One region of the Rhizobium sp. FG113 genome, then DNA from elsewhere that is predicted to be linked to it. Evidence: riboswitches for the same ligand, from Rfam matches in the RefSeq annotation. Region 1 holds a riboswitch; each other region holds the start of a gene.
The links. A riboswitch is a leader RNA that binds a small molecule or an ion and turns the genes downstream of it on or off. The one in region 1 is predicted to bind thiamine pyrophosphate.

Region 1 (7,149 bases):
CTTCCGCGTAGGCCTGCACGGTGCTGTAGCCGGCGAAATCGGGCGCCTGTTCGAGATAGCGCACGGTCGACGACGGGTGGCGGAACACCTCGCCGGACTGCGCCTCGACCATTCCGGCGGCGATCTTCAGCAACGTCGATTTGCCGGAGCCGTTACGGCCGACAAGGCAGATCTTGTCGCCGGGCTCCACCTGCAGGGCAGCGCCCGCCAGAAGTGGCGCGCCGCCGAAGCTCAGGAAGATATCGTCGAGTTTAAGGATAGGGGGCGCCAAAAATCAGACTCCGGAAAGATCGTAAGGGCGGGCGAGCACGATGGCGCGGCCGCTTTGAAGCGAGAAGCGCACGGGGCCTTCCGCGACATTGGAAATGGTGCGTGACGAGCCGAAGGGCAAATGGAAATCGCTGAGCGGATAGCGGGCGTTTTCGATGAAGAGGCCGCTGAGCTCGCTGAAGGCGGGAACGGAAAACAGGCTGTTCTTCGGCAGGTCGAGCGTGATGCTGCCCGCGATCAGCGGCACGGCTTCCTCCGTGCCTGAGGTGAGCAGCACATCGAGGCCGGTCTCTGCCAGACTGACAGCGTAGAGCAGGTGCTGCAGCGCGTGGTCGGAGCGGTCGCCTGAGAGGGCGCCGACGAGGATCAGCCTTGTCGCGCCGCGGGCTATCGCTTCCGATACGGCGATCTCGCCATCGGTGGCGGCCTTGGCGGCGGGGTAGGGTTTTCTCGGGATATTGGAGAAGGCCGCCGTCAGATCATCCGGCGTGGAATCGAAATCGCCGACCCAGAGCTCAGGCCTGACATCGAGCGCCAGCGCGTGCCGCATGCCACCATCGGCCGCGATGAAACGGCTGCCGGAGACGGCTGCGCGAAGGCGCTCCGTCATATGCAGCTCGCCGCCGAGCAGGATGGTGAAGGTGGATTGGCTCATGGGCATTGCCCATAGCGCAAAGCGGGGGAAAAGGGAAAGGGCGCGGACATGGTTTGTCCGCGCCCTCAAGCGTTTCTGCAATAAAGGTTGGCTAAAGCGCGTCGCGATCCTTCGGATTCGCTTGCCACGCTTTAAGCCTTTGTCTGTCGCATGTCGGTGCCGCAAAACCGCTGCACACTTTTGCGCGACATGCTTTAGAAGCGGTAGGTTACACCGGCGCCGATCAGCCAGGGATCGAGCTTGGCCTTGCCGGTCATGTCGGTGCCGCCGACGTTCACGTTGAAATCGGGACGCAGGAAGATCTTCTTGACGTCGACGTTGAGGCCCCAGTGCTCGTCGAACATGTAGTCGAAGCCGGCCTGGAGCGCGACGCCGAAGGTGTTGTCGATGTCGAGGCTCTGGGCGCTCTTGCCCTTCTCGTTGTAGAAGATGGTGTAGTTCAGGCCGGCGCCGACATAAGGCTTGAAGTTGCCGAAATCGTTGAAGTGATACTGCAGCGTCACCGTCGGCGGCAGCAGCCAGGTCTTGCCGACATCGCCGAGGCTTTCGATCGAACCCTTGCCGGTAACGTTGGCGAATGTCGTGCCGAGAATGAGTTCGGCGGCGATGTTGTCGGTGAAGAAGTAGGTGACGTCGAATTCAGGAACGACGGTGTCCGAATAGGAGAGATCCGAGCCAGGGACGCCGCCAACGTAGCCGGAATCCTGGGTGATAACGCCAAGCGCGCGCAGGCGGATCATCCAGGGACTCTGGCTCTGCGTCGCTTCCTGTGCCGCGGTCGGCTGGGTCAGGTCGGCGGACATGGCCGGATGGGCAGCGGCAACCAGAACGACGGCAGCGAACATGCCCTTTAGTTTTGCCAGGCGGCGTTTCATTCGATTCTCTCCTAGGTTTTATGGTCAGGGGGAGTTCTATGAAACGCGGCAAGGTAACTGTTTGATTCAGATCAATCTCTCGATCTATTTTCCGGCTTTTGGTGTCGCAGGCAAATGTTTGTCCGGCATGGCGAAAACGCGCTCGAAACCTGTCATGTACCGATCAAACAGCTCGGCAAAGTTTTTGGCGTCCTCGGACGACCAGTCGGAGACGACATCCTTGATGATCGCGAGCTTTTGAGATTTCAGTTCTGTGAGCAGGCTCCAGCCGGATGGCGTGATCACCACCAGGATCCGCCGGGCGTCCTGCTGAGATGCGGCGCGTTCGAGAACACCGCGGCCCACCATGTCGGCGACAATGCGGCTTGCGCGGGACGGATCGATGCGCATGGCCTCGGCAATCGTCCCCACGGTCACCTCGCCATTCCTGCGGGCGAGCTTGACGGCTTCGAGAACATCCAGATGCGAAAGCTCCAGATCCGGAGCCACCTTTTCGATGGCGAGGCGGGCAATCAGTCGTCGCCCCGTGATCATCCGCATACGGCTCATGCTTTGGCCGATATGGGCGATATCATCTTCGGTCGGCGTGGTGTCGGGGTCGATTTGCAAAGTATCTGTCATGAGGTGGAGGATAACAGAAGCGATCGGGGAGGAAAATATGCTGATGTCATTTACATGACGTTGACATTTATATGCTGATAGCACATAAATTGCGCCCCAACCAGAAAGATCGCCCCATGAATCCACAGATCGCAGCGCAGCCGCTGGTGACCGACCCCCGTCGTCGGCTCATTCTCTTTCTTTTCCTGATGACCGCCATGTTCATGGCCATGCTCGACAACCAGATCGTCGCCACGGCGCTTCCGACAATCGTCGGGGAGTTCGGGCATCTTGAGCGGTTCAGCTGGGTCGGCTCGGCCTATCTGCTGGCTGTCAGCGCGGTGATGCCGCTCTATGGCAAACTCGGCGATCTCTTCGGCCGCAAATATGTGATGATGGCCGCGATCCTGATCTTCACCGTGGGTTCGGCGGTTTGCGGGCTGGCGGTTTCGATGAATACGCTGATCGCCGCGCGCCTGCTGCAGGGTCTCGGTGGCGGCGGGATCATGGTGTCGATCTTCGCGGTGACGGCCGATCTCTTCGAGCCGCGCGAGCGCGCCAAATACCAGAGCTATGTCAGCCTTGTGCTGATGGCGTCGGGCGCTATCGGGCCCGTGCTCGGCGGCACGATGAGCGATCTCTTCGGCTGGCGCTCGATCTTCCTCGTCAATATTCCTATCGGTGTTGTCGTGCTCGGTGGCCTGGTTTTCATGCTTCCCTATCGCAAGCCGAACCGTCGTCCGACGATCGACTATGCCGGCGCCATTCTGCTGGCGCTGACGACGACAAGCATCGTTCTGGCCGCTGATGGCGCACAGGTGTTCGGCTCGCTGATCGCCCCGCTTAATCTCGCAATCATCGCTGCCGGCGTGGTCTTCCTGGTGTCGTGGGTGTTCGTCGAGCGCCGTGCCGCCGAACCGATCATTCCGCTGTCGCTGTTTCGCAATTCGACCTTCAGCCTGCTGCTGATCATGTCGATCATGAGCGGCGGCATCGCTATCGGCATGGTGAACTATTTCGCGCTCTTCCTGCAGACCACGACAGGGCTTTCTCCGTCCGCGGCCGGGCTGCTCTTCATCCTGTTGACCGGAGGCCTGATGTGCGGGTCGATCTCGGCCGGCCGGATCATCTCGGTGACGGGGCGCTACAAGCCGTTCGCCATCGCCAGCCTCAGCTGCAACGCCTTGGCCTTCGCGCTGTTGTCGCAGTTTCATGCCGGCACGCCGCTCATCTTCATCGGCGCGGTGATGACACTGCAGGGTGTCGGCGTCGGCCTGGCGCAACAGGTGCCGATCATCGGCGTGCAGAACGCGGCGCCGGTGCGCGATATCGGTGCGGCAACCGGCTCGGTGACACTGTCGCGCATGGGCGGGGCCTCTATCGCGATCTCGATCTACGGCGCGATCATCGGCTCGCAGCTTTCGCGCGTCGGTTCCTCCATCCCCGGCGTTGCCGATATCGAGCAGCTCACGCCGAAGATGCTGGCCGCCTTGCCGGAGGCCGCACGCCAGGCGGTTGCCGAGGCCTATGCCAATGCCTTCGTGCCGCTGTTCATTACGTCCTGCGGCATCGCGCTGATCGGGCTTGTGGCGGCCCTCATGCTGAAGCCGGTGCAACTGCCGCGTACAGGTGGCGCACCGGCGAAAGCGGCTGCCGAGGCCGCCGAATAGCCAACGAACTGGCAGACTGAACCTGGCCGACGTCCGCTCTTGCCAGACGCCGGCTACGGATATACACCTTGCGACGCTCTAACGGGGTGCCTCGTATCTTCAGGATGCTTGGCTGAGAGGCTTGCAAAAGCCAACCCGCGGAACCTGATCCGGCTAACACCGGCGGAGGGATTAGACGCGTGACACCAGGCACCGCCCTTTTCCCCTTCAATGAACCTAGAGGAGAGGTGTCATGACCCATTTCAAGACCTATGCGCTCGGCGCCGCCATGCTGTTGGCGGGCTTTTCGGCAACGGCAGCACACGCCGCCGACAAGACGCTCACCATCTACACCTATGAGAGCTTCACCTCCGAATGGGGTCCCGGCCCGAAGGTGAAGGCAGCGTTCGAGAAGACCTGCGGCTGCACGGTCAACTTCGTCAGCGTTGCGGATGGCGTGGCGCTGCTGTCGCGTCTGAAGCTCGAGGGATCGGGCACGAAGGCGGATGTCGTCCTCGGCCTCGACACGAACCTCATCACCGAAGCCAAGGCTACCGGCCTGTTCGATGCGAGCGGCGTCGACACCGGCGCGTTGCAAGTCCCCAGCGGCTTCAAGGATGATGTCTTCGTGCCCTATGACTACGGCCATTTCGCCGTGATCTACGACACGCAGACCTTCAAGACGCCGCCCGCGAGCCTGAAGGAACTGGTCGACGGCGATCCCGCGCAGAAGATCGTCATCGAGGATCCTCGCACCTCGACACCGGGCCTCGGCTTGCTCTTGTGGGTGAAGTCGGTCTATGGCGACCAGGCGCCGGAAGCCTGGGCGAAGCTCAAGAAGCGCGTGCTGACGGTGACGCCCGGCTGGTCGGAGGCCTATGGCCTGTTCACCAAGGGCGAGGCGCCGATGGTGCTCTCCTATACGACGTCGCCCGCCTACCACATGGTTTCGGAAAACACCGATCGCTACCAGGCGGCCGCATTCTCCGAAGGGCACTACATCCAGATCGAGGTCGCGGGCCTGTTGAAGAATGCGCCGGACAAGGTGCTGGCGCAGGACTTCCTGAAGTTCATGGTCACCCCAGGTTTCCAGGACACGATCCCGACCAACAACTGGATGATGCCGGTGTCCAAAACCTCGGAGCCGCTGCCGGATGCTTTCGGCAAGCTCGTCAACCCGTCGAAGACCTTCCTGATGAGTTCGGATGAGGTCGCCAAGAACCGCAAGGCCTGGATCGACGAATGGCTGGCCGCCATGAGCATGAATTGATGAGCATGAATTGATGCTTCTTGCGCCGTCCGAAAGACGATATGCGCTGGCCGGCGGGGCGCTCAGCCTCGCCGCCATTCTTGTCTTCGTGACGGTCGCTACGCTCTCGCTGCTGATCTCCACCGACGGCATGCCTGTCGGCGCGATCCTCTCCGACCCATACATCCTGCGCGTTCTGCGCTTCACGCTTCTGCAGGCGGCGCTTTCGACGCTGCTGTCGGTCGTGCTGGCCATCCCTGTCGCACGGGCGCTGGCGCGGCAGCCGCGATTTGTTGGCCGCATCTGGATCATCCGGCTGATGGCGGTGCCGATGGGGCTGCCGGTGTTGATCGGCGCACTCGGCCTGATCGGCATCTGGGGCCGGCAGGGTGTCGTCAACACGATGCTCTCGTGGACGGGTCTCGATCAACCCGTCAGCATCTATGGCCTGTCGGGCATTCTGCTCGCGCATGTGTTCTTCAATCTGCCGCTTGCCTGCCGGCTGATGCTGGCGGCGCTGGAGCGGGTGCCGGGCGAATACTGGCTGGTGGCGAGCGGTCTCGGCATGCGGCCGGTTTCCGTCTTCCGCTTCATCGAATGGCCGGTGCTGCGCTCTGTCATACCAGGCGTGGCGGGACTGATCTTCATGCTCTGCGCCACCAGCTTCACGCTGGTGCTGATGCTCGGCGGCGGACCGGCGGCGACCACGATCGAGGTGGCGATCTACCAGTCGCTGCGCTTCGATTTCGATCCCGGCCGCGCGGTGGGCCTGTCCCTGCTGCAGATCGCGTTGACGGCCGTGGTGCTCGGCATTCTGTCGCTGCTGCCGGCATCCGGAGATGCGGGACTGACGGCGGGCCGCACGATCCGGCGGCCCGATGGCACGCTGTTTGGTGCATGGATCGCCGATCGCGCGCTTCTCACGCTGGCTGTGCTGTTTCTCGGCTTGCCGTTGCTCTTCATCGTCATTGCCGGCCTGCGCGCCGATCTGGTGAAGCTCGTCGGCGAAGCGATCTTTTGGCGGGCGCTTGCCACCAGCGGCGTGATGGCGCTCTCGTCGGCCTTGCTGTCGTTCGCCCTGTCGATGCCGCTCGTGCGTGCGCGCCATACGCTTTCGCTTGAGAGGAGATCACGGCGCGGCGCGCGGTCCTTCTTTGCCGCCATGGGGGCTGCATCGTCGCTCGTGCTGCTCTTTCCGCCCATCGTTCTCGCCACGGGGTGGTTCCTGGCGGCGCGTGATGTCGGTGACGTCAATGTCGTGGCGCCGGTGCTTGTCGTCGTCATCAATGCGCTGATGGCGCTGCCCTTCGTCGTCAGGGTGCTGGAGCCGGCCTACGCAATCCACCAGCGCCGCACGCAGCGGCTGAGTGCCAGCCTTGGCATCTCCGGTCTTGCCAAGCTGCGACTGATCTCGTGGCCCGATCTGCGCAAGCCGGTGCTGACGGCGCTTTCTTTCGCCATGGCGCTGTCGCTGGGCGATCTCGGCGCTGTCGCGTTGTTCGGTTCGGATAGTTTCGTGACGCTGCCATGGCTGGTCTATTCCAGTCTCGGGAGCTATCGCACCAATGATGCCGATGGGCTGGCGTTGATCCTTGGCGTGATCTGCCTGCTATTGACGATTTCGGGCACGATGGGCGGGGTGGCGGATGAACCGAAGCGGGAGGCGCTATCGCATGACTGATGCCATCGAGATGCGCGGCGTGACGCTGCGGCTGGGCCAGAACTCATTCGTGTTCGATTGCGCGTTGCCTGAGGGCGCCGTCATCGGCGTTACCGGCGCGTCTGGCGCGGGCAAGTCGACCTTCCTCAATCTGCTGGCCGGTTTCGATACGGCGGATGCAGGGCAGATCC
Region 2 (7,149 bases), on a different contig from region 1:
CGCCCACGACCTGTTCGGCAAGCGCCGAGGAATCGACGATCATCGCGTTCTGGCCGCCGGTTTCCGCGATGAGCGGGATCGGCTTGCCGTCAGCCGACAGGCGCTTGGCGAGTTCGGCCTGGATCAGCCGGGCAACCTCGGTCGAGCCGGTGAACATGACGGCCGCCGTCTCCGGCGCCGCCACAAGGGCCGCACCGACGCTACCATCGCCCGGAACCAGCTGCACGACATCCCCGGGAATGCCCGCTTCATGCAGGATCCTGACGGCCTCGGCGGCAATCAGCGGCGTTTCCTCGGCGGGCTTCGCGAGAACTGGGTTGCCGGCAACGAGGGCGGCCGCGACCTGGCCGCTGAAGATCGCCAGTGGGAAGTTCCAGGGGCTGATGCAGACCACGGGGCCCAGCGGCGCGTGCGACGGCCCCAGCGTGCGGCGCGCCTGTTCGGCGTAATAGCGCAGGAAGTCGATCGCCTCGCGAACTTCGGCAATCGCGTTCTGCACCGACTTGCCGGCTTCGCGAATGATGAGGCCGAGCAGCGTTTCCATGCGGGTCTGCATGATGTCGGCCGCGCTGTCGAGCAAAGCGGCGCGGTCGGCGGGCGAAACGCCGGCCCAAGATGCTGCTGCCGCTTGCGCCGCCTGCATTGCTGCTGCGACTTCGGATGGCGTTGCCTCACGAACCTGGCCTACGGCGTCTCGGTGGTCGGCGGGGTTGAGCACGTCGCGCGCGCCGTTGATGTCGGTCGCCTGACTTGGAAGGGCGCGCCAGCCCTTGGTGGCGCTTTCGCCCAGCAGATGCGACAGGTGATTAAGCACCGTTTCGCTGGAGAGATCGAGGCCGGCGGAGTTGAGGCGGGTTCCGTAGAGTTCGCCGGGGAGCGAGATCTTGTCATGCTTCTGCCCGACGATCGGCATCTTAGAGACGATCTCGGCCGGGTCGGCGATCAGTTCGTCGATGGAGACGTTTGGATCGGCGATCCGGTTGACGAAGGAGGAGTTGGCGCCGTTCTCCAGCAGGCGGCGCACGAGATAGGCAAGCAGCGTTTCGTGAGTGCCGACGGGTGCGTAGATGCGGCAGGGACGGTTCAGGTTCTGTCGGCCGACAACCTCGTCGTAAAGCGGCTCGCCCATGCCATGCAGGCACTGGAACTCGTATTTGCCGACATAATAATCCGAGCCGGCCATCTGGTAGATGGTCGCCAGCGTCTGGGCGTTGTGGGTCGCGAACTGCGGGAAGACGGCATCGGTCGCCGCCAACAGCTTCCTGGCGCAGGCGATATAGGAAACGTCGGTGTAGATCTTGCGGGTGAAAACAGGGAAGTCCGCGAGGCCGTCGACCTGCGCGCGTTTGATCTCCGCGTCCCAGTAGGCGCCCTTGACGAGGCGCACCATGATCCGACGGCCGGCGCGGCGCGCGAGGTCGATGACGAAATCGAGCACGAAGGGGCAGCGCTTGCCATAGGCCTGGACAACGAAGCCCATGCCGTTCCAGCCTTCGAGATCGGGGTCGAGGCAGAGCGCTTCCAGAAGGTCGAGCGACAGTTCGAGGCGGTCGGCCTCCTCGGCGTCAATGTTGAGGCCGATGTCGTAGGACTTGGCGATCAGCGCCAGCGCCTTCACCTTCGGCAGCAATTCGTCCATGACGCGGGCGCTCTGCGCGCGTGCGTAGCGCGGATGCAGCGCCGAAAGCTTGATCGAGATGCCCGGCCCTTCGTAGATGCCGCGTCGATCAGACGCCTTGCCGATCTCGTGGATCGCGGTTTCGTAGTCCTTGTAGTAGCGCTTCGCGTCGTCGCCCGTCGTCGCTGCTTCGCCCAGCATGTCATAGGAATAGCGGAAGCCGCGCTGCTCGAGCGGCTTTGCCCGCTGCAACGCTTCGTCGATGGTCTCGCCGGTGACGAACTGCTCGCCCATCATCCGCATCGCCATGTCGACGCCGCGGCGGATCACCGGCTCGCCGCAGCGGGCGATCAGTCGGGTCAAGGCGGCCGAAAGGCTGCGGTCGGCGACCGTCGATGTCAGCTTGCCGGTGACGACAAGACCCCACGTCGCGGCATTGACGAAGAGCGAGCGACCGCCGCCGAGATGTGCCTTCCAATCGCCCTCGGAAATCTTGTCGCGGATAAGGGCGTCGCGCGTTGCGGTGTCCGGAATACGCAGCAGCGCCTCGGCCAGACACATCAGCGCAATGCCCTCCTGGCTGGAGAGCGAGTATTCGTGCACCAGCCCCTCGACGCCGGTTCCCTTGTGCTTGGCGCGCAGTGCTTCGATCAGCTTGCGGGCGGTATCGGCGGCGGCTTGCCTGACGTGATCGGGAAGGGCGGCTGCTTCAACCAGGCGTGGCACGCAGATTGTCTCCGGCGTGCGGTAGGCAGCTGTGATCGCGCGGCGCATATCGCTCTGTTCTCGGATCGGTGGAGCAAATCCGTCAAAGGGATTTGCAGAGCCGTTGGCCTGCTCTACTGTGACTTCGACTGCTGCCGCGTCGGTGGTGATTGCCATGCTGGGCTCCTGATCCGCTGATGTCGGAAAGCTAGCAGATTTCAAAAAGTCAATTTCACTTGATTTTGAGCGATCTAGTCTTTAGTTCGCTATTCAATATTCATATTGAAGGGAATTATTGTGGCTGGTGCGGGAAATGTAAGAGAAATCGACCAATTTGATCAACGCATACTTGAGGCGCTCGTCGCCGATGGAAGGATGTCGGTGACCGACCTCGCCAAGCGGGTGGGTCTGTCCAACACGCCCTGCCAGGTCAGGCTCAAACGACTGATCGAGGATGGCTATATTCTCGGCTTCCGCGCCATCATCGACGTCAACAAGCTCGGCCGCAACCATGTGGCGTTTACCGAGGTGAAACTCTCCGACACCAGGGAGAACGCGCTCAACGCTTTCAACGTTGCCGTTCGCAAGCTGCAGGAGGTCGAGGAGTGCCATATGATCGCCGGCGCATTCGATTATCTCCTGAAGATACGCACGTCCGATATCGCCAATTATCGCCTCGTTTTGGGCGAGAAGATCTCCAGCCTTCCCTTCGTCGCCAACACGTCGACCTTCGTTGCCATGGAGGCGATCAAGGAGAACGGCGCCTGATCGAGGCAGATTGCCAGCTCCGGGCTGCTCTCATTTTGCGCGTGACAGCGGTCGGCTTCTCTGACAGAACATTGCCATTGAGAGACAGGGGCGTTTGCCGACGGCAGACTGAGAAGTACCCTTTGAACCTGAACCAGATAATGCTGGCGGAGGGAGTCGCTCGGACCCTTCGGCATTGCTATCAGGGTTCCCGCGTCTTGCCCCGCCCGAAAGGGGCATGATGAAAGACGACAGATCTCCCGGTTCGATGCTTGATGCCATGCGCGCGCAAAAGCCGCTCGTTCAGTGCATCACCAATTTCGTTGCGATGAATATCGCGGCCAACGTGCTGCTCGCGGCCGGCGCATCGCCTGCCATGGTGCATGCCGAGGAAGAGGCCGGCGAGTTCGCGGCCGTCTCCGGCGCGCTGACTGTTAACATCGGCACGCTCTCGCCGAGCTGGATGAACGGCATGCGCGCCGCTGCCAGATCGGCGGGAGAGAGCGCCAGGCCATGGGTCCTCGACCCCGTCGCCCATTATGCGACTGCCTTTCGCAGACAGGCCGTCGCGGATTTGCTGGCGCTTCGCCCGACCATCATTCGCGGTAACGCGTCCGAGATCATTGCGCTTGCCGGTGGCGAAAGTCGGGGGCAGGGCGTCGACAGCCGTGACCCCGTGGAGCAGGCCGAGGCTGCCGCCAGCCATATCGCAAACACGCACCAGGCCGTGGTGGCGGTGACCGGCGAGGTCGATTTCGTCACCGACGGCGCGCGCGGCTGCCGCATCGAAGGCGGCTCATCGCTGATGCCGCAGGTGACGGCGCTCGGCTGCTCGCTGACATGCCTCGTCGGCGCCTTCGCCGCGATCAGGCCGGATGCACCGTTCGAAGCGACGATATCAGCACTCGCCATGTTCGCCGTCGTCGGTGAAGAGGCGGCGCGGGCCGCTGACGGACCGGGGTCATTTTCCTGGCGGTTTCTCGACGCCCTCGCGGCGATAGACGGCGTCGCTATCGACAACAATGCGCGGGTGCGGATGCTATGAGGACGATCGATCTTTCGCTCTATCTCGTCCTCGATCCCGAGCTTTGCGCAGACATCGGCATGGTCGAAACAGCAAGGCGCGCTGTTGCCGGTAGTGCCACCGTCGTGCAGCTTCGCGACAAGCATGCCTCCACGGCGCGCATGATCGAGGCCGGCCGTGCGTTGAAAGAAGCGCTTGCCGGGACGGACGCGCTGCTTGTCGTCAACGATGATGTCGAGGCGGCCATCGCGATCGGCGCCGATGGGCTGCATGTCGGCCAGGACGACATGGTCGTGCGTGCCGCGCGCGAGCGGATCGGGCGCGACATGATCCTTGGTCTGTCGGTGGAGACAGAGGCGTTAGCGAGGGCTGTCGATCCGGCATTGGTCGATTATGCCGGCATCGGGCCGGTCTTCGCGACGCCGACCAAGCCGGACCACAAGCAGCCGATCGGGTTCGACGGTCTTGCACGTCTCGTCGCCGCCTGCCCGGTTCCCTCCGTTGCTATCGGCGGTCTGAAGCTGGCGCATGTCAACGGTGTTTTTGCCGCCGGTGCTGAAGGGATCGCCGTCGTCTCGGCGATTTGCGGCACGGCCGATCCTCACGCCGCCGCCCTCGAGCTTTCAGAGGCAATTCAAGGGAGATCACGATGATCCGCAATGTTCTCTCCATCGCGGGATCCGATCCATCGGGCGGCGCGGGCATCCAGGCGGACCTTAAGGCGTTTGCCGCGCGCGGCGTCTATGGCATGGCGGCGCTCACGGCGTTGACCGCGCAGAACACGCAGGGCGTATCCGGCGTTCACCTTGTCCCAGCGGGTTTCGTCGCCGATCAGATCAAGGCCGTATTCGCCGATGTCCGCGTCGATGCCGTGAAGATCGGCATGATCGCCAATGCCGAAATCGCCGATGCGGTCGCCGACGTTCTCAAGAATCATCTCGGTATCCCGATCGTGCTCGATCCCGTCATGGTGGCCAAGGGTGGGGCAAAGCTTCTCGATCCCGACGCGGTCGATGTGCTTCTGCGCCGGCTGCTGCCGCTTGCGACGCTGCTGACGCCCAATCTGCCTGAGGCAGCCGCGTTGCTGCGCACTGATGTGGCCGAAAGCCGCCGGGAGATGGGCGATCAGGCCGAAGCGCTGCGCGCTTTGGGACCCGCTGCCGTGCTTGTCAAAGGCGGCCATCTCGACGGTGACCAGAGCCCGGACGTGCTGGCAACGGAAGACGGCCTCTCTTGGTTCGAGGCCGCCAGGATGCCGACCGCAAACACGCACGGCACCGGCTGCACGCTATCGAGCGCGTTGGCGGCCGAGCTCGCCAAGGGCGCGACGCTGCCACAGGCGGTAGCCGCCGCAAAGATGTATCTCGCCGGCGCGGTGGCTGCTGCCGACACGCTCGACGTCGGCTCTGGACATGGCCCGGTCCAGCACTTTCACGAACTTTGGACGACAGAGGAAGGATACGCGAAATGACATTGCCGATCAGTGAGCAGACGGTAATCGTAACCGGCGCTGCGCGCGGGCTCGGGGCGGCGATCGCCAGGGCTTTTGCCCGCGAGGGCGCGAAGGTGGCGATCAATTATCGCAACAGTCGGGAGCAGGCCGAGGCGCTTGCGAAAAGCCTCGGCGAGCGGACGCATGCGGTTCAAGCCGATATCCGCGACGGCGCGGCCGTGAGCGAACTGGTGGCTGATGTCACGCGCAGGCTGGGAGCACCGACGACGGTCGTGCACAATGCGCTCGCCGATTTCAGCTTCAACGGCGACGCTCGCCCGAAACTCGGCGAGCTCAGTTGGGAGGAGATGAACGCGCAACTCGACACGGCGGTGAAGGGTGCTTTGAACCTCATCCAGGCAACGCGCCCGGTCATGGCCGCTGCCGGCTTTGGGCGTGTTGTCACGATCGGGACCAATCTCTTCCAGAATCCCGTTGTTCCCTATCACGACTATACGGCGGCGAAGGGTGCGCTGTTGTCGCTGACCCGCACCGCCGCTGCCGAACTCGGGCCTGATGGGATCACCGTGAACATGGTCTCTGGCGGATTGCTGCGCACCACCGATGCCAGCGCCGGGACGCCCGAGGCGGTGTTCGATCTCATCGCCGGCAGCACGCCGTTGCGTCGAGTGACGACGCCGGAGGAAGCCGCCGACGCCGTGCTGTTCTTCGCCAGCCCCTGGGCGCGGGCGGTTACCGGCCAGAACCTGATTGTCGATGGTGGTCTCGTGTTTAGCTGAACGTCACCTGGCTATCATCACGACTTGACCGCGCCTGCGGTCAAGCCGGCGATGATGTGCTTCTGCGCGAGGAAGAAGACGATGACGGTCGGCATGATGGTCAGCGTGATGAAGGCGAGTACGAGTTGCCATGCGGTGCCGAATTCGCCGCGATAGACCATGATGCCAAGCGGCCAGGGGTACATCTTCTCCGAGTTCAGCATGATCAGCGGCAGGATGTAGCTGTTCCAGCTGCCGACGAAGGAGATGATGCTGACCGTCGCGATGATCGGTCGCGAGAGCGGCAGGCAGATATGCCAGAAGAAGCGCATATAGCCGCAGCCATCGACCACTGCCGCCTGGAACAATTCTTCCGGAAGGTTTCGAAAATAATTCCGGAACAGAAGTATGCTCATGCCGAGCCCGAAGGCGACCTGCGGCAGCACCACGCCCCAATATGTGTTGAGCAGCCCGAGATCGCGGATGCGGATGAAAAGCGGCAGAATGGCGGTCGCTGCCGGAAACATCAGCCCGATCAGGAAGTAATTCAGCAGGAACTCGGCGCCGAAGAAGCGGACATGCGCGAAGGTGAAGGCCGCCATGGCCGATACCGATACAGTGAGGAAGACGGTGAGCGCCGCGATGAGCAGCGAATTGACCATCTGCCGCCAGTAGCGATCGCCGAACAGGATATCGGTGTAATTTTCGGCATGCCATTGCACCGGCAGGCCGAATGGATTGGTGCGCAGGTCGCCGAGATCCTTGAAGCCACCAAGCGCTGTGGTCACCAGCGGGATCAGCACGATGGCCGATATGATGACCAGCGACGTGTAGAGATAGGCTT
Region 3 (7,149 bases), on a different contig from region 1:
GTCACCGCGATCATCGGCCCGAATGCGGCTGGAAAATCCACGCTATTCAAGCGCATCGCCTCGCTGATCAAGGGGCCGGGGCTGGTCGAACTCTCCGATACCGAAGCCGGCGCGCGAACGATCTGTTACATGCCGCAGGACACCGGCGCCAATGCCGTGCTGACGGTCTACGAGTCCGTCTTGCTGTCGGCAAAGCAGGGCAGCGGCTGGCGAGTGGCCGACGAGGAACTGGCGGCGATAGACCGGCTCTTGAAGGCGCTGCGCATCGACGATCTCGCGTTTCGCGGGCTTGGCGAACTTTCCGGCGGCCAGCGCCAGCTGGTCTCACTTGCCCAGGCGCTCATCCGCAATCCGGAAGTCCTGCTGATGGACGAGCCGACCTCCGCACTCGATCTGGATCGGCAGGTGGAGGTCCTGGACTTCATCTCCGCCACCGCCAAGCGCGACGGCATGATCGTTCTCATCGCGCTTCACGATCTCAATCACGCGCTGCGCTATTGCGAGAACACCGTCGTTATCAGCAACGGCAAGATGGCGGCGAGCGGCAAGACCGGCGACGTGATCACCAAGACCATGCTGCGCGATATCTACAAGATCGACGCGCGGATCGAACACTGCTCGCAGGGAACGCCGCTCGTCATCGTCGACGGCGCCATCTGATCGCTTAGACTGTAGCCTGCGCTGCGCCAAACACCTTGGCGCGGCGTACCGTGACGAAGCCGCGATCCCCTGCCCGAACAGCACGCTCGGGCTCGACATCGAATTCCAGCTGCACGCCGCTCTCGGTGCTCGCCAGAATGCGCCGACCATCCGGCCTGTCGAGAACACGATCGACGCTGGCGCCGATGCCGGGGCCGTCTCCGGACCAATCGAGGTCGGCCGGGCGCGCATAGATCTCGCCGGTGCCATCAGCAATGCCGGGTGCCGCGACCGAGGCGCCGCCGGCATAGGCGACGCCGGAGCGGATTTCGGCCGGCAATACGTTTGCATCACCCAAGAATTTCATCACGAAAGCCGATTGCGGATCGCGGCAGACCTGCTCGGGCGTGCCCTCCTGAACGATCTTGCCGTCCTTCAGGATGACGACGCGGTCAGCGAGATCCAGCGCCTCTTCCTGGTCGTGGGTCACGAAGATGGTGGTGATCCCGAGCTCGTGGTGGATCTCGCGCAGCCAGCGGCGCAGATCGTGACGGACATTGGCGTCGAGCGCGCCAAACGGCTCGTCGAGAAGCAGCACCTTCGGATCGACCGAGAGTGCGCGGGCGAGCGCCACGCGCTGGCGCTGGCCGCCGGAGATTTGTGCCGGGAACCGGTCGCCCAGCCCCTCCAGCCGCACGAGACGCAGCAGTTCGCTGACGCGGGCTTCGATCGCGGCCTTGTCGCGCTTGACCTTTGAGACCTTCATGCCGAAGGCAATGTTTTCGGCGACCGTCATGTGCGGGAAGAGCGCGTAATGCTGGAAGACGAAGCCGACGCCGCGATCGCGCACCGGAATGTCGGTCGCATCCTGGTCGCCGAAGAATATCTGGCCGCCATCCGAATATTCGAGGCCGGCGACCATCCGCAGGATCGTGGTCTTGCCGGAACCCGATGGCCCCAGCAGCGCCAGAAGTTCGCCACTGCGGATATCCAGCGATACATCACGCACGGCACGGAACGTGTCGAAGGTTTTGACGACGTGGTCGAGGCGGATCTTCATGGGTTTTTCTCTGCTGGCTGGGCAACGAGGGTCGGGCGTGCGGCGGGCTTGGCGCTGCTGGAGCGGCGGCCGGCGCCCTGGCGCTCGAGCGCCACCTTGGCGATGATGGTGAAGATGGCGATGACCGCCAGGATCGAGGCGGCGGCAAAGGCGCCGGTTGCCTGATAATCGTGATAGAGCAGCTCGATGTGCAGCGGCAGCGTATTCGTCTGGCCGCGGATATTGCCCGAGACCACCGACACGGCGCCGAACTCGCCCATCACGCGCGCATTGCAAAGCACGACACCATAGAGCATCGCCCACTTGATGTTCGGCAGTGTGACCGAGAAGAACGTGCGCCAGCCGGACGCGCCGAGCGATGTTGCCGCTTCTTCGAGATCGCGCCCTTGCGCCTGCATCAGGGGGATGAGTTCGCGCGCGACGAATGGCGCGGTCACGAACATCGAGGCGAGAACGATGCCTGGAATGGCGAACAGGATCTTGATGTCATAGGCCTCGAGCGTCGGCCCGAAGATGCCTTGCAGCCCATAGACGAAGAGATAGGCAACGCCGGCGACGATGGGCGATACGGAGAACGGCACCTCGATCAGCACGAGCAGGAAGCGCTTGCCCCAGAAATCGAACTTGGTGATCGACCATGCAGCTGCGACGCCGAAGGCGGTGTTGATGGGCACGGCGATCAACGCGGTCAGCACCGTCAGCATGATCGCATGCAGCGTATCGGGATGGCTGATCGTGGCGCTATAGACCTGCCAGCCCTTGGCGAAGGCTTCGACGCCGATGATAACGAGCGGCGCGAGGATGAGGAACGCGCCGATGATAAGCACGAGGCTAATCAATGTGCGTCGGACGATCGGCTGATCGCCGACGCGCGGCGGTTTGCGGCGGGTGGGAATGCTGCTCATGATCAGTTCCTCACCGTATATCGCAGCGCCCGCGCCTGCATCCAGTTGGTCAGCGCCAGCATGAGGAAGGCTGTGAGCAGCAGGACAGAGGCGATCGCGGCGGCCGCCTGGTAGTCGTATTCCTCAAGCCGGATGAAGACGAGCAGTGCGGTGATCTCCGTCGACATCGGCTGGTTGCCGGCGATGAAGATGATGGCGCCGAACTCGCCAAGCGAGCGGGCGAAGGACAGAGACACGCCGGCAAGCAGCGCCGGCGTCAGCAGCGGCAGCATGACCTTGCGGAAGATCGTCCAGTCCGAACCGCCAAGCGACTGCGCCGCCTCTTCATAAGCCGGGTCGAGATCCTCCAAAACCGGCTGAACGGTGCGCACGATGAAAGGAAGGCTGGTGAAGCACATGGCGACCATGATGCCGATCGGCGTATAGGCGACCTTGATGCCGATACCTTCAAGCACCGAGCCGAACCAGCCATTCGCGGCAAACAGCGTCGTCAGCGCGATACCGGCCACTGCGGTCGGCAGCGCGAAAGGCAAATCGACCATAGCATCGACGAGGCGCCAGCCGGGGAAGCGATAGCGCGTCAGCACCCAGGCGAGCGCGAAGCCGAAAAACAGGTTGAAGATCGTGGCGCCGAGCGCCGAGAGCACCGTGACCCGATAGCTGGCGAGCGCGCGCGAGGATGACACGATGCGCCAGTAGTCCTCTGGCCCAAGGCTTGCAGCCTTGAACACCAGGGCGGCCAGAGGCAGGACGACGATAAGGCCGACATAGAGAAGGGTCACACCCAGCGACAGGCGTAATCCGGGCAGGACATTGCGTCTCAAGCGGTCATTCCCTGTTTCATAAGTCCTGCTCTGCAAGCACGATGACGAAAGCGGCCCGGCGGGCAAACGCCAGCCGGGCCAAGCGATGTGATATCTTGTTAGGGCTTACCGGCTGCCATAAAGCTTGTCGAGAATGCCGCCGGAAGCGAAGTGTTCCTTCTGGATCTTTTCCCAGCCGCCAAACGTATCGTCGACATTGACAAGGCGGATCGCCGGGAACTGGTCCTTGAACTCGCCGATCACCTTCTCATCGCGAACGCGATGGCCGAACTGCGCGGCAATCCGCTGGCCTTCCTCGGTGTAGAGGAAGTCGAGATAGGATTTCGCGAGCGCTTCGGAGCCATGCTTTGCGGCGACCTTGTCGACCACAGCGACGGGGAATTCGGCAAGCAGGCTGACCGACGGGATCACGCCCTGAACCTTGTCGGAGCCGTACTGCTTCTCGATGCCGCGTGTCTCGGCCTCGAAGGTGATCAGCACATCGCCGGTCTCGCGCTCGACGAAGGTCGTCGTGGAGGCGCGGCCACCGGTGTCGAAGACCGGCACGTTGTCGAAGATCTTGGTGATGTAGGCTTCGATCTTACCCTCGTCGTCCTTGTAGGCTTCCTTCGCCCAGGCATAGGCGGCGAGATAGGTGTAGCGCGCATTGCCCGATGTCTTCGGGTTCGGGAAAACCGCATGCACGTCGTCACGCGCCAGATCGCCCCAGTCCTTGATGTTCTTCGGGTTGCCGGCGCGCACCAGGAAGGATGGGAAGGAATAGAAGGGCGACGCGTTGTTCGGGAAGGCCTTTGCCCAATCCTTGGAGACGAAACCGTTCTTTGCCAGGAAATCGATATCCGTCGACTGGTTGAACGTCACGACGTCTGCCTCCAGCCCCTCGATGATCGAGCGCGCCTGCTTGGAGGTGCCGGCATGCGACTGGTCGATGGTCACACCGGGATGCTGCTTGATGAAGGCTTCGTTCTCCGAGGCGAAAAGCTCGCGCGAAACGTCGTAGGAAGCGTTTAGAAGCTTCTTCGGCTCTTCGGCATGGGCCTGAACGGAAAGGAGGGCGGCAAGCGCTGTGCCGAGAATCAGAAGGCGTTTCATCTATCGCTCCGGTGTTTTACTGTGCGGTGAAACTAATCGGACCGCCTCCAGATCGCGAGGAACCACCGCCCCCGCTTGCGGACAGGCTTAGAAATTCTGTCCTTTTTTCGCCATATTTCGCGGTGGTTTTGCTTCATGCGGCGCTACACTCTACTCGCGAAGCATTCCTAAGCCTCTGCCAACAAACCGCTTTCCCCGAGCCGGGAATTTGAGAGGGCCGAATAGAAATTACTGCGAAGTCTCGGCTCCTCAGTCCACGACATGGCCCTTGCGCTCGTCCAGGCTTTGGCGTATCACCCCGACATCACAGGGGTGCTCCGTAATGCCGGGGCTGAGATACGATCGCATGATCGTGGACCCTCAAGCTGATCTGGATAATGCCAGCGGAGCGAGGTAGAGCGATGTTTTCCGGCGCGCAGATTTCACTGTATCCCATGACCGACGATTTCGTCGGCGTCATCACCCATGCGCTTTCCGCGCTCGATCCCCATCGTGACAGGTTGCGGATCGAGACGGACGACATTTCGACGCTGATCATCGGCACTCCCGACGTCGTTTTCGCCGCCATGCGCGATCTGTTCGCGGCGGCCGCCAGCAGCGGCAAGCATTGCGTCTTGCACGCGACCATCTCGCGCGGTTGCCCCGGCGAGCCTGACGACCCGATCTGCCAGACGCCCGAACTGACCGGCCCCATGGCACCGCTCGACGAGCGCAAGGCCCGCGCGCACCAGGCGGTCAAGGACGCGCCTGTCATCGGTCAGGAAACGGCCGCGCAGTTTTCGCTCTATACACTCGGGATCGATGGCCACATGGACGAGATCTACGGCTGCATCGACTTCCTGAAGAATTCGGGCGTCTTCGAAAAATCGAAGAACTTCTGCACGAAGCTGCGCGGCGACACCGGCGCGGTGTTTTCGACCGTGCACGAAGCGCTGGTGCGCTTTGGCCCGCCAGCAGGCCATGTGACGATCGACCTTACCGTCTCGGCAAACAGCCCGTCCAAGCGCTAAGCGCCGCCCCACGCTCGCGCCCCAAACGGTTGCTCCCATGTCGACATCACGTCTGCCTTCGCGGCAGGTCGTTTCCGACCTGCACCATCATATCCGTACTGGTCTGAGCCAGGCTCTGCCGGCAATCGCGGCGGTCTGCCTTCTGGTGGCGGCTTGGGAGGCCTATGTTCGCCTGTCCGGCATCTCGCCCACGACCTTGCCCGCGCCGTCCCGCGTGCTTGCGCAGACCTTCCAGTCACGACAGGCGCTGTTCGACAACACGCTCCCGACCTTGCGGGCGACGCTCGCCGGTTTCGGCTGCTCGCTCGCGGCAGCCTTCATCCTGTCGGTGCTAATTGACTTCTGCCAGCCGCTTCGTCGGGCGCTGTTTCCCCTCTTCATCATCAGCCAGACGCTGCCGCTGGTCGCCATCGCGCCACTGATCGTTCTGTGGTTCGGCTTCGGCCTGACGCCGAAGATCCTGCTGGTCGCACTCGTCACCTTCTTCCCGATGCTGGTAGCGCTTTGCCAGGGCTATCAATCGACCGAAGACGAGTTGCAGCAACTGGTTGCCTCGATGGGTGCACCGCGCTGGAAGCAGTTCCTGCTCGCCCGGCTGCCATCCGCCCTGCCATTCTTCTTCGCCGGGCTGCGTATATCCATCACCTACGCCGTCGTCGGCGCGATCTTCGCGGAATATGCGGGTGCTGCCAAAGGGCTCGGCATCTACATGCTGAACGCCAAGAACAATTTCCGGCCCGATCTGGTGCTGGCCGCCGTGTTCGTCAGCGCCGTCCTCACTCTTACTCTATTCGGCCTCACCGTCATCGCCGAACACCTGGCCATGCCATGGGCAAGACGCGGAAAGGGAGGCGCCCGATGACCGTGCCGCGCCTGGAACTCGACCACATCACCTGCCGCTACGACGAAACGCCTGTTTTGTCGGACATCTCGCTGACGGTGAAGCCCGGCGAATTCGTCTCCATTCTCGGGCCTTCGGGCTCCGGCAAGTCAACGCTCTTCAAACTGCTGACCGGCGCGCGCAGGCCTGAGAGCGGCAGCATGCGCTTCGACGGCCAACCGCTTGACGGAACGATCCGCCCCTTCGCCTTCATGCCGCAGCGCGACGCGCTGATGCCGTGGCGGCGCATAATCGACAACACCACGCTTGGCCTTGAGGTCCAGGGCATGCGCCGCGCCGAGGCCCGCCGGCGGGTGCTGCCTTTGTTTTCCGAATTCGGCCTCGACGGCTTCGAACAGCACTATCCGGCGGCATTGTCCGGCGGCATGCGGCAACGGGCGGCACTGCTGCGCACCGTGGTGCAGCACAAGCCGATGCTCTTGCTCGACGAACCCTTCGGCGCGCTCGACGCATTGACGCGCGCAGGCATGCAGCGGTGGCTGGAGGAGATGTGGTCGCAGCACGACTGGACCGCGATGCTCGTCACTCATGATGTGCGCGAGGCGGTCTATCTCTCCGACCGCATCTATATCTTCTCGCCCCGCCCTGCCCGCGTCATCCGCGAGATCACCGTCGATCTGCCGCGCCCGCGCATATTGGACGGCGCGGCGCGCGCGCTTGCGGCCGAGATCGAGGCCGACATCCTCGACACTCTCTTCAATGCCCCTAACGACGCCAC

Region 2: another riboswitch for thiamine pyrophosphate. It lies ahead of thiM (hydroxyethylthiazole kinase); the one in region 1 lies ahead of thiB (thiamine ABC transporter substrate binding subunit).
Region 3: another riboswitch for thiamine pyrophosphate. It lies ahead of ACODTZ_RS01990 (YkoF family thiamine/hydroxymethylpyrimidine-binding protein); the one in region 1 lies ahead of thiB (thiamine ABC transporter substrate binding subunit).

Annotation. Positions count from the first base shown of each region.
Region 1 is NZ_JBMDKV010000008.1:38,801-45,949, reverse strand. It holds gene ACODTZ_RS19080 (ABC-F family ATP-binding cassette domain-containing protein) at 1-271, opposite strand, end outside; gene ACODTZ_RS19075 (thiamine diphosphokinase) at 275-931, opposite strand; gene ACODTZ_RS19070 (OmpW/AlkL family protein) at 1,120-1,800, opposite strand; gene ACODTZ_RS19065 (MarR family winged helix-turn-helix transcriptional regulator) at 1,885-2,421, opposite strand; gene ACODTZ_RS19060 (MDR family MFS transporter) at 2,538-4,070, shown strand; TPP riboswitch at 4,143-4,258, shown strand; gene thiB (thiamine ABC transporter substrate binding subunit) at 4,339-5,319, shown strand; gene thiP (thiamine/thiamine pyrophosphate ABC transporter permease ThiP) at 5,333-6,979, shown strand; gene ACODTZ_RS19045 (thiamine ABC transporter ATP-binding protein) at 6,972-7,149, shown strand, end outside.
Region 2 is NZ_JBMDKV010000001.1:94,751-101,899, reverse strand. It holds gene putA (trifunctional transcriptional regulator/proline dehydrogenase/L-glutamate gamma-semialdehyde dehydrogenase) at 1-2,500, opposite strand, end outside; gene ACODTZ_RS00460 (Lrp/AsnC family transcriptional regulator) at 2,621-3,091, shown strand; TPP riboswitch at 3,168-3,263, shown strand; gene thiM (hydroxyethylthiazole kinase) at 3,312-4,115, shown strand; gene thiE (thiamine phosphate synthase) at 4,112-4,747, shown strand; gene thiD (bifunctional hydroxymethylpyrimidine kinase/phosphomethylpyrimidine kinase) at 4,744-5,565, shown strand; gene ACODTZ_RS00440 (3-oxoacyl-ACP reductase) at 5,562-6,326, shown strand; gene ACODTZ_RS00435 (carbohydrate ABC transporter permease) at 6,344-7,149, opposite strand, start outside.
Region 3 is NZ_JBMDKV010000001.1:492,418-499,566, reverse strand. It holds gene ACODTZ_RS02015 (ABC transporter ATP-binding protein) at 1-660, shown strand, start outside; gene ACODTZ_RS02010 (sulfate/molybdate ABC transporter ATP-binding protein) at 665-1,699, opposite strand; gene cysW (sulfate ABC transporter permease subunit CysW) at 1,696-2,604, opposite strand; gene cysT (sulfate ABC transporter permease subunit CysT) at 2,607-3,428, opposite strand; gene cysP (thiosulfate ABC transporter substrate-binding protein CysP) at 3,534-4,520, opposite strand; TPP riboswitch at 4,819-4,930, shown strand; gene ACODTZ_RS01990 (YkoF family thiamine/hydroxymethylpyrimidine-binding protein) at 4,922-5,530, shown strand; gene ACODTZ_RS01985 (ABC transporter permease) at 5,568-6,392, shown strand; gene ACODTZ_RS01980 (ABC transporter ATP-binding protein) at 6,389-7,149, shown strand, end outside.